4 regions of the Paenibacillus sp. JDR-2 genome follow, and region 3 is predicted to be linked to each of the others. Evidence: riboswitches for the same ligand, from Rfam matches in the RefSeq annotation. Region 3 holds a riboswitch; each other region holds the start of a gene.
What was found. Region 3 has a riboswitch for ZMP and ZTP ahead of rpiB (ribose 5-phosphate isomerase B). Riboswitches for the same ligand answer to the same signal wherever they lie in the genome.
Positions count from the first base shown of each region.

Region 1: it holds a riboswitch for ZMP and ZTP, as region 3 does, so the genes downstream of both, PJDR2_RS04615 (bifunctional 5,10-methylenetetrahydrofolate dehydrogenase/5,10-methenyltetrahydrofolate cyclohydrolase) here and rpiB (ribose 5-phosphate isomerase B) in region 3, are expected to answer to the same signal.
Region 2: it holds a riboswitch for ZMP and ZTP, as region 3 does, so the genes downstream of both, PJDR2_RS24665 (IMP cyclohydrolase) here and rpiB (ribose 5-phosphate isomerase B) in region 3, are expected to answer to the same signal.
Region 4: it holds a riboswitch for ZMP and ZTP, as region 3 does, so the genes downstream of both, PJDR2_RS03335 (DJ-1/PfpI family protein) here and rpiB (ribose 5-phosphate isomerase B) in region 3, are expected to answer to the same signal.

Region 1 covers NC_012914.1:1,067,761-1,071,430, reverse strand. The annotation lists gene PJDR2_RS04625 (hypothetical protein) at 1-287, opposite strand, end outside; gene PJDR2_RS04620 (CapA family protein) at 361-1,419, opposite strand; ZMP/ZTP riboswitch at 1,553-1,637, shown strand; gene PJDR2_RS04615 (bifunctional 5,10-methylenetetrahydrofolate dehydrogenase/5,10-methenyltetrahydrofolate cyclohydrolase) at 1,721-2,575, shown strand; gene PJDR2_RS04610 (cyclodeaminase/cyclohydrolase family protein) at 2,576-3,214, shown strand; gene PJDR2_RS04605 (beta-galactosidase) at 3,299-3,670, opposite strand, start outside.
Region 2 covers NC_012914.1:5,624,947-5,628,616, forward strand. The annotation lists gene PJDR2_RS24655 (GNAT family N-acetyltransferase) at 1-257, opposite strand, end outside; gene PJDR2_RS24660 (hypothetical protein) at 361-1,482, opposite strand; gene PJDR2_RS24665 (IMP cyclohydrolase) at 1,532-2,251, opposite strand; ZMP/ZTP riboswitch at 2,302-2,379, opposite strand; gene PJDR2_RS24670 (hypothetical protein) at 2,505-3,149, opposite strand; gene PJDR2_RS24675 (phosphotransferase) at 3,421-3,670, opposite strand, start outside.
Region 3 covers NC_012914.1:6,693,894-6,697,563, forward strand. The annotation lists gene glyA (serine hydroxymethyltransferase) at 1-295, opposite strand, end outside; gene PJDR2_RS29365 (TIGR01440 family protein) at 319-921, opposite strand; gene rpiB (ribose 5-phosphate isomerase B) at 1,037-1,495, opposite strand; ZMP/ZTP riboswitch at 1,596-1,676, opposite strand; gene PJDR2_RS29375 (low molecular weight protein arginine phosphatase) at 1,763-2,341, opposite strand; gene PJDR2_RS29380 (manganese efflux pump) at 2,383-2,895, opposite strand; gene PJDR2_RS29385 (L-threonylcarbamoyladenylate synthase) at 3,011-3,670, opposite strand, start outside.
Region 4 covers NC_012914.1:739,399-743,068, reverse strand. The annotation lists gene PJDR2_RS31690 (DUF2812 domain-containing protein) at 1-139, opposite strand, end outside; gene PJDR2_RS03345 (PadR family transcriptional regulator) at 145-474, opposite strand; gene PJDR2_RS03340 (effector binding domain-containing protein) at 652-1,515, opposite strand; gene PJDR2_RS03335 (DJ-1/PfpI family protein) at 1,587-2,186, opposite strand; ZMP/ZTP riboswitch at 2,237-2,316, opposite strand; gene PJDR2_RS03330 (GH25 family lysozyme) at 2,451-3,164, shown strand; gene PJDR2_RS03325 (hypothetical protein) at 3,207-3,623, opposite strand; gene PJDR2_RS03320 (glutathione peroxidase) at 3,639-3,670, opposite strand, start outside.

The DNA.
Region 1 (3,670 bases), 1.6 Mb from region 3:
TGGCTGACCTTGAGGATAAACGAGCCCTCTTCCGAAGACGCCTCATAAGGAATGCTTACCGGCCCCGCTTCCGCGACGGAGAAATCGTCTACCTTGTAATTCCCCTTCAGCGAGCCGATCTTCAAGCTCAGCTTGCCGTTGATCTCGGTTTTTACGGTTGAGACGGCTACACTGGTTCCATCGGCATTTTTGGACACGACATTAATGACAACAACCGTAATAATGAACAAGGCTAAAAAGATCCAAAATCTGAATTTGGATTTGGATTTGGACTTACCGATTCTCAAAAACATAACCCCCTGGCATTTTTGTCCGTCGGACAATAATTCGCCAAGGGGCTTTTAATCCCTTTTCTTGCCGTTATTTTGCAGATACCGTCCCATCCTTGTTAACCTTTACGTTGAAAGAAATCTTGTTGAGCTTCGAATAAGTCGTTTCATTATAAGCTTCTTCCCGCAGAATAGGTCTTGTGTTATCGATTTTCACCGGCGTGATTTTACTGCTCACCTTATCCCCGTCGAACGTCAGGGTAGCAATCATGGAGTCGTACGCTTTGTTCGAGCGCTGCGTTGGGGTAAATACAAAGTTGCCGAGGGAATAGAAGATCGGTTTGCCCTTATACGTCTCGATGCCCTGCAAACAATGGCTGTGGCTGCCGATTACGGCATCTACCCCCGCGTCGATAAAAGCTTTCGCATACGTTCTCGCATAATCCTCCGGGTAATCCTGGTATTCGTTATTCCAGTGGATATAGATGACCGTTATGTCCGAATATTTAACCGCGTTCTTGACGTAACGCATCATCGTATCGAAATCGTAACCCGAGGCGATACCCGCCTTGTTATTCCCCGCGTACCAGCTTGGGCCCGAGAGCACCCGGCTGATGCCAACGATCGCAACCTTCTTCCCGTTGACCTTCTTGGAATAAGCGGTGAATGCCTCGTCGATATTGCTGCCGGCCCCGGTATGGCCAATCTTGTATTCGTCCAGATAATCTATCGTGTCGGTCAGCGCGTCCACCCCGTAGTCGAGCGTGTGGTTATTCGCGACGGATACTCCGTCGATTCCGGAGTTAACGATCGCTTGCAGCGTTTTGGGCGCGGAACGGAAGGTGTACGTTTTAATCGCCTTTTGACCGCGTGTCGAGACCGGAGTCTCCAGATTGGCGAAGCTGATGTCCGAACCGGATAATAGGCTGCGTACCTTCTCAAACGGGTAATTCACGCCATACTTCTCTATATTCGCCGCAACCTTCCCGTCCAGCAAAATATCCCCCGCAAAGCTGATCTCGATCGGCTTGTCCTCTGTGGCTGCCGGCTGTGCCGAAGCAGAGGAGGCTACCGCCGTCACATTGCCCGCCGCCTCCAGATTAAAGCCCAGAAAAAGAAGCAAAGCCATAACGTATTTAAGCACTGTCATTCGCATCGTACCCTCCATGGAATCTATGTATCTTCCAACCAAGACTACTAATGTGTATGCCGGAAGGAAGAAATAGATTACTAGAAGGGAAAGGCTTTTCTTTCGTTCAAACTTTTGATACAGTAAGAAAAATAACGTTGTATGCGACTGGCGAAAAAAGTGGAATCAACCACGAGGGAGCATGCAGATTGGACGTTCCGTTCGCCTGGGAAAAGTATCTGAGGATAGACTCGCGTTTTTTCGCGAGCCTTCCGCGGATACTTTTTTTCGTTCATGAACAAAATGGCATGGAGGGATTGGAATGACAAAACTCTTGAAAGCGAAGGAAGCAGCAGATCAGGTATACGAAGGAATCCGGACAAAGGTGGAGAAGTGGAAGCACAACGGGATCCAGCCTCGTATGGCGGCCATTCTGGTCGAAGGAGATCCCGCATCGGCCTATTATGCCGGGGCCAAGCAAAAAATTGCCGAGAAGCTGGGCGTAGCTTTTACTCTCCACGCGTTCACGGCAGAGGTTGCGGAAGAAGAGATCCTTCAGCTTGTTAATCGGCTAAACAACGATCCATCCGTTCATGGCATAATGCTAGAACTGCCCCTGCCCCGGCACCTGTCGGCGAGCACGATTGAGAAGGCGATCTCCCCGCTGAAAGACGTGGATGGAGTTACGCCTGCTAACAAGCTTGCTACGGTAACGGGTGACAGCGGTCTCTATCCGGCCACTCCGCAATCCTGCATCCGGCTTCTGCAGCATTACGGTTATACGCTCGAAGGCAAGAATGTAACGCTCGTCGGACGCGGCCAAACCGTCGGACTCCCGCTGTTCCATATGCTTCAGCGCGAGAACGCCACCGTAACCGTCTGTCATTCGCGCACGCCGGACATCGCTTCCCATCTGAGCCATGCCGAAATCGCCTTTGTCGCGGTTGGCCGTCCAAATATCGTTGAGCAAAATATGGTTCATTCCGATCTGGTTATTATCGATGCCGGAATTAATGAAACGCCGCAGGGTAAAATGGTTGGCGACGTAGCAATCGACGTTCAATCAAGCGCAGCGGCGGTATCCCCTGTACCTGGCGGGGTCGGAACGTTAACAACGGCTATCCTGTACGAGAATCTAATGAAGGCTATTGAGCTTCAATTCGGGGAGCGCAAATAAATGACGACAACAATGACGTGGGATGTTTCCATCCGCCATTTCCTGCAGCAAGCCGGCAGCTCCAATCCTACGCCGGGTGGAGGAAGCGTAGCCGCATTGATTGCTGCGCTTGGAGCTTCGATGACTTCAATGGTCGGGAACTTGACTCAGGGAGATAAATTCGCCGATATTCAATCTGCTATCGCTGAAGTCATAGAGCAGATGCGTCGATCAACGGCAGAATGCGAAGAGCTGCTTCAGGCGGATATCTCTTCTTTTAATAGATACATGGATGCGCTCAAGCTCCCTAAGAGCTCGGATGAAGAGAAACTTATACGCAAAAACGCGCTTCACCAAGCTGCGATTCAAGCGATTGATGTTCCACTACGCCTCATTGAGGTGTGCCGGGAAGGTCTGGCCTTTACCCACCGCATTGCGGATTCTTCTAACAAAAACGTCATTTCCGATCTGGGGATTGGAGCAATCTTGTTCGAAGCCGCGGCGCAGTCTGCACTGCTGACGATCGAGATCAATCTTGCCTCGTTAAAGGACTTGGAGCTGAAACGGCTGTATTCGGACAAAGTGGCTTTGCTAATGAACGAGATTCAGGATCTTAAAAGCAGTTCCCTGCAAATCACCCGCAATCGCATCCTAAATTAATTTTCCATACGAAATCCAATGTAGCTGAAAAGAAAGAGGCTGTCCCTTAGTCAACTTAATGACTTATAGGAACAGCCCTTTTACTTAAGCTTCCTCTACTATCGCTACGCCCCAACGCTCAAGCTCAATCGTTTCACCCGAGCGGAGCCCGAGGTCACCGAGCAGCTCGGCGCCGTCTCCATGAGGATAGACGAAGGATTGCGGTTCATCCGAATAATTGAAATAATAGCGGATTGTTTTGCCGGACTCGTTAGTCCCCGTCTTAACGATAACCGGGAACTGAAGCTCCTGGTCGACTCCCCAAATTCCCGCTTCGCGGCATGCTCCCTCCAGCACTTTGCGGGCAGCCGCTTCGCTTGGCAGGCAGCCGATATAGGTTGCGACGCCTTCGCCATGCCGGTTGGTCGTGATCGCCGCGTATTGTCCCCAATGCGGATGATCGTACCAAGCAAGCAC
Region 2 (3,670 bases), 1.1 Mb from region 3:
TAGAGGCGACGAACACGACCAACTGCTTTACTACCTGCGAGAGGGTCTTGGTTTAACCCGCAAACCCCAACAATATCGCCGTCTTTAATAGCGATGAAGAGCGCTTCCCCGTCCCCGCCAAATTTATTGGTTCCTGCTTCATAGTCGGCCACTAATCGTTTGATGTGACGAAATCCTTCGTTCGTACTTTCTTCAATGAGTCGCATTACCTTAGAGGTTTCTAAATGACTAACTTTTGTGACGATAATACCATTCACTTAACCACCCCTCCTGCTTTAGTCAATGGAAAAAAGAGCAGCGCCGCGGTGGTCTGCTCACTTTTTGTTGTTGAACTATCGTTCCCCGTTAGTTCAAAACCTTCTATTTTGTGAGTGCCCTTGTTCGAAGTAAATCCAGCTTGTAAGTTGGTACAAACTTGGCCAAGTCTCCACCAGGTAAATCTAGCTCCCCATCATCGAACACAATAATGAAATCATCAGTACAATAAATTAGCTTGCTCCAATCAATTTGATTACATTTCATAATTGCTTCGAACCAAATCTTATACGCACGGATATGCCAGTCCCAATCCTGTAGTGACCAATGGAGATAAAGCATAACCATTTTGTTTAAAATAGATTTTTCATCTATTCCAGCCTGATAACGAATGGGGTGATTACCGACGTTCCAAATGGAGTACAGAGAAGCACCATTATTAAGTTGATCAATTCGTATTCGTTCAAGTGCTGGATGGAAAATTGCATCTGCTGTTGTGTAAGGATCCCCAGTTGCATATATGTTTAGGTAACAAATTTTTTCTGTTTGAGTTTTTTGGGCAATTTGCTTTATTACTTGCTTAATTGCATCAGGAAGTTCCCTACATACTTCTTCATAAAGCATTTCCGCTTGATATTGAGACAAGTAGATATAAATAAGTATCCCAGACTGATCAATTATGCGATCCAGCTGTCCATCAAGGTCATAAAACAAATTGTATTGCACTGTAACAGAGAGCTTATTTGATTGATATGTTAAAGCCTTTATAGTTACTAGTGCTTCATTATTATAATTATAATTCTCTTCATAACAGATTGTATTCTCTATTGTTAAACCATTCCTGCAGTTAAATTCTATATAACGAATCGGTCGACCTTTTTCATAGAGAATATCTTCAATAGAAACCAGTTTTCCGTCATTATATGATCTAATAATCAACCGAGATTCTAGGTGTTCATAATAAGCCACCACATTAATTAAAGAATCTTGATGAGAAACCCAAATCAGACCGTTTTCGTCCTTCCCATAAGAAGTTTCGTCTTGGCCCTCTGTAACTCTCCCCACTGGCTGCTGGTTTCGCTCAAACCAATATGGACATGGAGAATATCTTTTTCCATCTGTAAATTCCCACCGGCTAACTTGTAGTTCACTCCGTTTTTTATAAGATAAGAAGTTCTCCTGTGCATCTAAAGCTAAGTTTATATATGTTTCTATTGTAATAGACATTAATTTATTGCTCCCTAAAATATAGTCTTTTGTAAGTATTAGGTTTCCACTAACGTTCCTCGTTTATGGAATGCTTATTTCGAATTATTAAGTTTATTTCCTGATTCTGTACATCAACAAATTTTACTAATAATGCAATTTTGTCCTCAGAATTAATACGTTCCCAATAGTAGTCTGCTATTTTATCAATTGAATCGAAGAGTGGTACTTCAATTGGATCACCTTCGAATGGTTTAAGTACACCATCCAGTTCCGTTCTATAGGTATATATACAATGACCTATTCCCTTCTTGAAACGGTTGTATTGATAGAGGTTACGTATGCAAATTGAATGGTCGTTGTCTTGTGTTCTAAGAATTGATAAGCTGTATTGCTTAAGATCTGTGTTAATTATACCTGAGATTCTTGGGGTAAAGTGGGGAGCATCGGGTTCAAACTCTCTAAGCATTAATGATTCATAAAAGGACCTGTAATTCTTTAATCCTTCATAAATAGTTTCAGTTTGATCACCATTAGAGACAATGTGTACGTTATCCCAATGCCGAATAGGATAGTAAAATATGAGCGAAGGGTCCTCCACTAGAGCAGGATCAAAGGCTTTGTTTCTTATACTAAAACCTTCTCTTTCAAATACTCGATTTCTACTGTTCGTGCTTCTTCCCATAATCCAATACACCTGTACATAATGCGATCCTGAAGGAGTCATACCTACAATAAGCGTTCTTCCGGGATAAGGATTCTCAAACAAAGCGTGTTGAAGTTTGTTCATCTGCATCTGCTCCTCTCGAATAAACACAAAGAGGTAAGGGGAATCCCCCTTACCTCTGCCCAGGCGTACGGCTTTAACTTATATGCTTCCTCATGGATCCCCATGCTCCGCCAGTCACATATAAGACTCTAAATTATATTCATAATACCAATTTCTCTCAACACTTTTCAATGCATTGTTTTCATAAACTAACGTTACCCGATAGTTTAATAAAAAGAAGACGACCACTTAATGAAGTAGTCGCTTCAACAAATCAGGACAGACCAAAATGCTTTTCAATTGCCGATAACATATGGTCTTTATTTGATTGAACTGTTCTCGTTAGCCACTTTAATTCATACTGCTTGGCTTGATGCAGATAGTGATTTGAGGCTTTAACAACATTGTTTAGTGTTTCCTCTCTAGCCCGTTTCGGTTCAGATAAAGTGGGAAACAAATCCTCCATGCCTCTCAGGTGGTCTCGGTCTAAATATTCTGATCGAATTAGTTCATCTTCTGCAAACAAATAAACAACTTGGTTGGGGTTAGATATCTCCCTTAAAAAAGCTGGCTCCATAAAAGTGTCTACAACTATTGGCTTCTCTTTACCCGTTTGTAATAAATCCAATATGATGAACTCAACACTTTCATCAAAGACTGAATTTAACCAATGACTTCTATCGTTCCCACGACCTAAAAAGAACCACTCCCAATCGATAAAGTGCCTCAAAATTGCCGGATGATCCTGTGGGTTAGCTTTTGATTGATATTCATAGGTATGGTCATCTGAAGAATAATAATTCATTCCCCACTTTGAGGCTAGCGACTTCGCCATAGTGCTTTTGCCACCGCAAGGTCCCCCACATATCCAATAAACGTGATCCAGGTAATTTCTTAATAATCGATCTGAAATTCTCATTGTTCTAACATCCCCTTGTTTAAGATTAATTCTTACAAGGGGGAAATTCTCATTCTGGTAGCACTAACTGTCCAAGTTGCCGGCATTTCTACACCGCCTTTCTATAACAGTTTCCCACAATATTATCCATTTGTGAATACCCTTACATTGATATGATCCACTACGTTAAACTGCCCTTTAGTTCAACAAAAACGCAGCCGAACGTAATACGCCGGCTGCTGTTGTTCTGTATTGAACTAAAGTCTCCCGTTAGAGTAATGGATCAAGTCAACTAAATCTCATGCAGCCAACGTTCAATTTCGTTAAGTTTCTCTGCATAAAGTTTAATATTTAGAATGGTCCCTGCAACCTGTTCTGTCCCGGATTTCTGTTCATCTGGATCTGTACAATCAATCCATAAAGACCGCTTCAGACAATATTCTAACCAGTCCAACTTCCCTAAAAAGCTATTTGCCAGTATCATTCTCCAGTTTGCATGGATATGGGTTTGTGTAGTTCCTCTATAGCCATCTATAAAAGAT
Region 3 (3,670 bases):
TGTTTGCTTGCGCACCGGAGTGAGGCTGAACGTTCGCATGCTCGGCGCCAAAGATTTCTTTCGCGCGTTCGCGTGCGATGTCTTCCACAATGTCCACATGCTCGCAGCCGCCGTAGAAACGTTTGCCAGGGTAGCCTTCTGCATATTTATTCGTCAGGACCGAACCCATTGCTTCCAGAACCGCTTCGCTCACGATGTTCTCGGATGCGATCAGCTCGATGTTGTCGCGTTGGCGCTGCAGCTCAAGGCCCATTGCCTTTAATACTTCAGGATCTTGGTTACGTAAGTTTTCCATTGTGAAAAGCCTCCTAAATATGATTATTCGCAAGTTCCTGACGTCTGCTCTGACGCCAGGCCGCTGTCTTCCAAAGTATAAACCGCACGCGCACCGCCAATCAGCTTAGGTCTTGCAAAAGCCATTGTGACATGGGCTGCTCCAATCGACCGGATTGACGGTCTGACCGGAACGGCAACCCGGCGCAGGTGCATGCCGATAAAGGTGTCGCCGATATCGATACCCGCATGTGCCTGAACGGTCTCAACCAGACAGGCATCCGGCAAATGCCGGTATGCATAAGCCGCCATCGAACCGCCTGCTTTCGGAACAGGAACGGCTGCGACCTCATCCAGTCCATACTTGTCCGCCGCCTCACGGGGAAGGACAAGCGCCCGGTTCAAATGCTCGCAGCATTGATAAACCGGATAAAAACCTACATCCTTACGGACCGCTTCAATGCCTGCATAGATTTGAGACGCCGTCTCGACCGTCCCCGAAGTACCGATCCGGCGGCCAAGCACCTCGCTTGTGCTGGTGCCGATAACCAGCAGTTGGCCGGCTCTCAGTCCTCCTGCCGCAACAAGCTCCCTAACAATAATCTCTACGTCAGCTGCAATAGTAATGGTTTCCTTTTGATTGTTCATTGTACATACCTCCTATGAATACAAAGAATGATCACACGAATCGCTTAAGGATTAATTACACCAATGGCCGGTTAATTAAGCGGTTAATGATAATTCTTGCTTCGAAAGCATGGACCTAAGGATGAACCGTATACTGCTGCTCGATTTCCTTCACTTTCCGGACACGCCCAACATGGCGCTCGCCGCTTGAGAACGGTGTTTCCATCCAGATGCGGACAATTTCCTGTGCAAGACCAGGGCCGATAATACGCTCTCCCATCGCAAGCACGTTTGTATCGTTATGCTCGCGGGTTGCTTGTGCCGAAAACATATCATGCACCAGCGCGCAGCGGATACCCGGAACTTTGTTCGCCGCGATTGACATGCCGATACCCGTGCCGCAGATCAGAATGCCGCGGTCAGCCTGGCCGCTGGCCACTCTGTCTGCTACGGGCAGCGCATAATCGGGATAATCCACCGACTGGCTGCAGTCGCAGCCCAAGTCTTCAATTTCATGACCAAGCGATAAAAGAAACGGAACAATTTCATCTTTCAGACGGTAACCCGCATGATCTGCACCAATTGCAATTTTCAACGCAAAACCCTCCTGCTAGTTGTCGAATCATACGGACTTATTATACCTAAAATCCTCAAAAAGACGAAAAAAGAGCATGACATGCTATGAGTAGCATGCTGCTCTTTGCCCAGGCGACCGGCCGTATGTTCCGATGCTCCACCGTGGTTACCCACTTCCGTCGCCAGTTACATCGGAAACCGTCTTTGTTACCTTCATGATAGCTTATTCAACCGTGAAAATCAATCAAATATACGCATAAATCAGGCCTAATTCCGGCATGGAATTTCATCCCTTTTGAAGCATTTGAAGAAGGGCCTTCAGGCTCTCTTCGATTTCTTTGGCGCAGCTTTCATACATGCCCAGCGTTCCGCCGAACGGATCAGCGATATCAAAGCTCGGAATCCGGCGTTCCAGCTCCAGAAGACGCGAACGCTCCGCAGCCGACAGCTGCTGGCCCAGCACCTGCTTCATATGCATTTCCGTATATAAGCGTTCCAGTTCTTCAATGTCGGCCTGAACGGCGGTATCCTGATTGACATATTCCTTAAGCGTATACGCTTTATCCACGGCTTCAGGGAAGTAGTTGAGCAAGCCGCGTTTGTGTCCGGCTGTCATCGTCAGAATGAGGTCCGCCCAAGCAATGGCTTCCCCGCTTAATGCGCGAGACGAGCCCCTATGCTCCACCGATTTGCCCCGCAGCGTTGTAGCCGCATGCGACGAGATCGGCAGACCGTCAATGGTAGATACTCCGGCAGAACGGACTTCCAGCGAAACCCCCTTCTGCCGCGCCATCGTCCTCAGCATGGCTTCCGCCATCGGCGAGCGGCAGGTATTGCCGGTACAAACAAACAAGATGCGCGTCATGCTGCATTCCCCTTTCTGGTATGGCTGATTCCATTGTTGTATTAAAATATAAATAAAAGACCGAAAATGAGCAAGATCGCCCCGCCGAGCGCCTCCCCGTAGCCGCCCAGATTTTCACTGACACGGCGACCAAGCAGAAGTCCCAGAACGGACATCAATCCGCCGAAAAAGCCAAACAATAGCACCGTCAGCAAAATATCGGCCTCGAACATACCCAAAGTTACGCCAACGGAGAAGGAGTCGATGCTGACGCTGAAAGCAAATAAGAACGTTCCGACCGAGGAACGGTAATCCATCGTTTGCACCGTTTCCCCTTTGAGCGAGCTATAAATCATGTGTCCGCCAAGCAAAAGCAGCAGTACGCCTGCAGCCATCGTCGCAACATGGCCAAGCAGTCCGCTGACAAAATGCCCGGCATATATGCCGCCAAGGGGCATCAGCACATGGAATAACGCAATGATGCTGCTTAACCTGAGCACATCGCGCAGGCGAATCCCCTTCAGCCCGATTCCGATTCCTAACGAAAAAGCATCCATGCCAAGCGCAACCGCCATAATGAGCAGTGTCGCGAATTGTCCGGCATGCAAAGTTGCATCAGTCACGCTATCGCCCCCATGTCCACATCCATTCTTAACCAAGATATGCGGACAAGGGGACAAACATACTACTCTATACCCGGACGATTTGATGTCCTGCTGCCTTCGCCAGACGATTCATCAGAGCAAGGCCTATTCCTTCCTCGGAGCAGCCTTCCGCCCATATAAGCTGAATGCCTTCCGAGTCAAACCGGCGGAGTGCTGCGTACAGGTTATGCGCCGCTTGTTCCGGATGCAGCTCGCTGCCGTAGCTAAGGATTAGATCGGCATCATAAGCGGCTGCTCTCTCGTCGAAAGTCAGAACACCGGTCTTCATAGACGTTGTTGTCGAAAGGCTTAGTTGCTCCTGAATGTAACTTACCGCCTTAGCGGGTTCGCCCAGCACAATCCGGAGATCGCCCTCCGGAGCATAATGCGCATATTTCATGCCTGGCGAGCGCGGCGCTTCCGTTACATCCGGATTGGCTGCCGCAGGAGCATCGATTACCGCCTCCGGCGCAGCGCTCCGCAGCTGCTCGGCCGTAATCCCTCCGGGACGGAGAATACGGATTGTATTCGAATCCGGCAGCTCAATAACGGTTGATTCCAATCCGACGCCCGTTGCGCCTCCGTCTACGATGCCGCTGATTTTACCGGCTAGATCTTCGAGCACATGCGCTGCAAGCGTAGGGCTAGGCCTGCCGGAGCGGTTTGCGCTTGGAGCAGCTACCGGACAGCCGGATTGCCGAATAAG
Region 4 (3,670 bases), 1.2 Mb from region 3:
CCTTTGCGAAGAAGCTGCTTGCCATACTCGCCTTCTTGAAATGCAGCCCGTCACGGGACATATCGTTAAGCCACTGCTCTTCCCTCTCAAAGTTCCAGCTCATCGTCAGCCGATGCCGCTTAATCAGCTTGTCGCTCATCCGCCTCACCCTTTCTTCGTAATCAGGGCTTGCCGCCCTACGTTCAGAAGCTCTTCCAGTCTTGATATCTCCGCTTCGACTACCTGCTTGCCATTCTCGGTAATGGCATACATTTTGCGGCGCGCATCCGCTCCCTCCGGAACGGGATATTGCTCAATTAGCCCTTTGCCCAGCAAGGTATTAAGCGCCGTATATAAAGTGCCTGCACCAAGCTTAACGCGCCCGCCGCTCCTCTTCTCGGTATCCTGCATAATGCCGTATCCATGCGATGGCTCCGTATAGAGAACAATCAGGATATAATAAAACGCTTCAGTAAGCGGCAGCATCTCTTTCATGTCTTGTCATCCTTCCCACCATTCAAACTATATCGTCTGTCGATATATCTTATGCTTATATATTAAGTCTCGATATATCGACTGTCAATATAATTTTGGGAAATTTATCAAAACTAATCTCACAAGAAAAAGAACATGCCGAGAGTTTCGACATGCTCTAATAGGTTTCTTCTTTGCTTAGCGAATCGGGATATAAATGGTCATGCTGATTTTCTGCGGCGTGGAGTTCAGAACATCCGTCACTTCAAAGTCCGGTCCCTCTCCCCGCTCATAATTGCTGTTAGGCAGCCAGGTTCCATAGATGTATTTCCATGCGTTTTGTCCAATTTCGGGCATAGTTCCGTTGCGGAAAGCCGCGTATTTGCCGGAAGGAAGCTCAAGGCAGGCGAAGCCCTCCTCTACCTCCGCAAATGAAGTGACCTCCTCGCCTATAAGGAACGAAAAAGCACCGTCCTCGCCGTAACCATGGGGGATGCCGTAAGCAAAAGCCGGCCGCGCTTTGTTAGGGATGCGCATAAAGTATTCATGATTGCCAAAGTGCGCATAGAATCCCGGAATCTCCTCGAAATACCGCTCGTTGTTCAGATTGGTCGGGTAGTTATAACCGATAATACGAGTCGCTGGCCGTTCAATGATGTCCGGTTTGTACATCGTTAATCCTCCTCGGATATTAGCCGTTAATGCGACGAGATCAATGGGGAGCCGCAAGGCAAGCAGCGGCTGATGCTTCCTGTACTGTGCCGGAGCCATGCCGAAATAACCGGCAAAGGCACGGGTAAACGCCTCCTGCGAGCCGTATTGGTAAGACACCGAGATATCAAGCACCGTGTGGCGGGTAACCCGCAGCTCTTCGGCAGCCCTGCTTAACCTTCTCTTCCGAATGTATTCCTGCACCGTAAAGCCCGTAATGGCATGGAATAGCCTTTGAAAATGGTACAGCGAAAATCCCGCCCGGATTGCAATCGCCTCCAAGCTAAGGGCTTCCTGCAGCTGTTCTTCTATAAAGGTAATCGCATATTGGATTCGGGTGTAATGTTCCATTCGTAAGATTGATCCAGCTCCCTCGCTCATCGTTACGGCTATCCTATCAGGAAAACGTTTTTTATATTTGATCAAGAATGCTCTTTTGGCACCCAATCATATTCCATCAGCTTTGCGGTGTGCAGGGCCCTCTCCTCGCCATGAAGCCGGCTGATGACATAGAGGGACATATCGATGCCGGCCGAAATGCCGGCGGACATTATGATTTTCCCGTTATCTACGTATCTGGCGGTCTCGGAGATTTCGGCGGATGCCGGCGCGACCTGCCTCAGCTCCTCGGTTGCAAGACGATTCGTCGTCAGCTTCAGCCCTTCCAGCACTCCTGCCTTCGCAAGGATCAGCGCGCCGGTGCAGACGGATAGCAGCAACTCCGACTCGTCAGCGCATTTCCTGATCCAATCGGTCAGCACCTTGTTGTGCATTTCCTGACGGGAGCCCCAGCCGCCGGGGATAAGCACGACATCGGGCTTGGGACAGTCATGAATGGTATAGGCCGGATTGACGCTCAGATTGCCTAGGGCCGTAACGGGACTGTTATGCTCCGCCACGGTGAACACATGGAAATCCTGCCCGCGATTGCTGCCCGTAATAAACACTTCAAACGGTCCCGTAAAATCCAGCACTTCAACGTTGTCGTAGATCAGAATAGCTACATTTCTTCTCTTCTGCATCCGCTTCATCCCCTCAATGAAAAAAGAGTATCATCTCTAAAAGAGAACCGATACTCTGCCCAGGCGTACGGCTGATGACGTATGCGCTCCCTCGTGGTTCTCCACGTTTACGCCAGTCGCGCATACCAGATATTTACTTTTATCATAAACCGGGCATATTCGCGGAGCAAGCTAAATTTTGCGGAAACAAATAAGGACAAGCTGACGTCTATGTATTGGAGTGTTCAAAGTAAAGTTAAGGGCAGGAACAAGGGATGGGTGGCTATGAAGCTAAGAAGATGGCAGAAAAGCACCGCGTGTATACTGCTGCTCCTCATCATCGCAGGCGTATTGGAATATAAGGGCATTATCTGGCATAACAACCTGTTCGCGTCTAAATACAAGGTAAGAGGGATTGATGTGTCCCGCTATCAGGGCGAGATTGATTGGGGCAAGGTTGCCGGCAGCGGCAAATGGCAGTTCGTCTATATCAAGGCAACCGAAGGAAAGGATATGACGGATAAGGACTTCAAGTCGAATTGGGAGCAAGCCGGAAGCCAAGGGATGAGGATCGGCGCTTATCATTTCTTCACAACGCAAAGCACCGGCGCCGAGCAGGCGGCGCATTTTATCGAAGAGGTACCCAATGAGCCCGCTAACCTCCCTCCCGTTATCGATATCGAGATTGCTCTAGATAAGGATGCCGCCCGCATTCAGCGGGAACTGACCATTCTCTCCAGCCAACTGGAGGAGCATTATAAGCAGAAGCCTATCTTGTATGTCACTTACGATACCTTTAATACCTACATAGCGGGCAGCTTCAAGGATTACGAAATCTGGATCAGGGATATCGTCAAGCATCCGCGTTTACGAGAAGACCGTAGTTGGTTATTCTGGCAATACAACAACCGGGGTCATATCCCCGGCATCGATGCGTATGTCGATATTAACGTTTTTAACGGAGACAAGGAACAATTTAAGGCGAGGTTTGATCGTTAAAAAATAGAAGCCGAAACTTCTTTGGAAGCATCGGCTTACGGATTACTTTTCAATTTTATAGGTAAACTTCCACTCGGCCGTATTCCCTGAATACCTGCCGCGGTTCTCCGTCACAACGACCTTCAATGCTTTATTGACGGTTTTTGTGATAGACGATGCCTTTACGGCATCATTGGCTGAGTTGCTATCGGGAATTTTATCCTGCTCTTCGGCATATGCCTTCAGCTTAATGCTGTCCGTTGATTTCAAGCTTAAGGTAATGCTTTTGTTTTCCTGTACTTCCTTGCCATTCACGTAAGCCTTAGTCAACCACTCGTTACCGACATGGTTGTTCTCAACCAACTCCACGCTGACAAGCGTTACTTTGAACTTGGTTGTTTTGTCCGAAGCCGAGACCGGTTGTATTAGCAGCGCAAAAACAGCCATAACTGCCATAGCTACCTTCAAAAGCTTACTCAATGCGAATGACCCCTCCTATTGTTCCGAGGATAATGCCTCCTCGATGG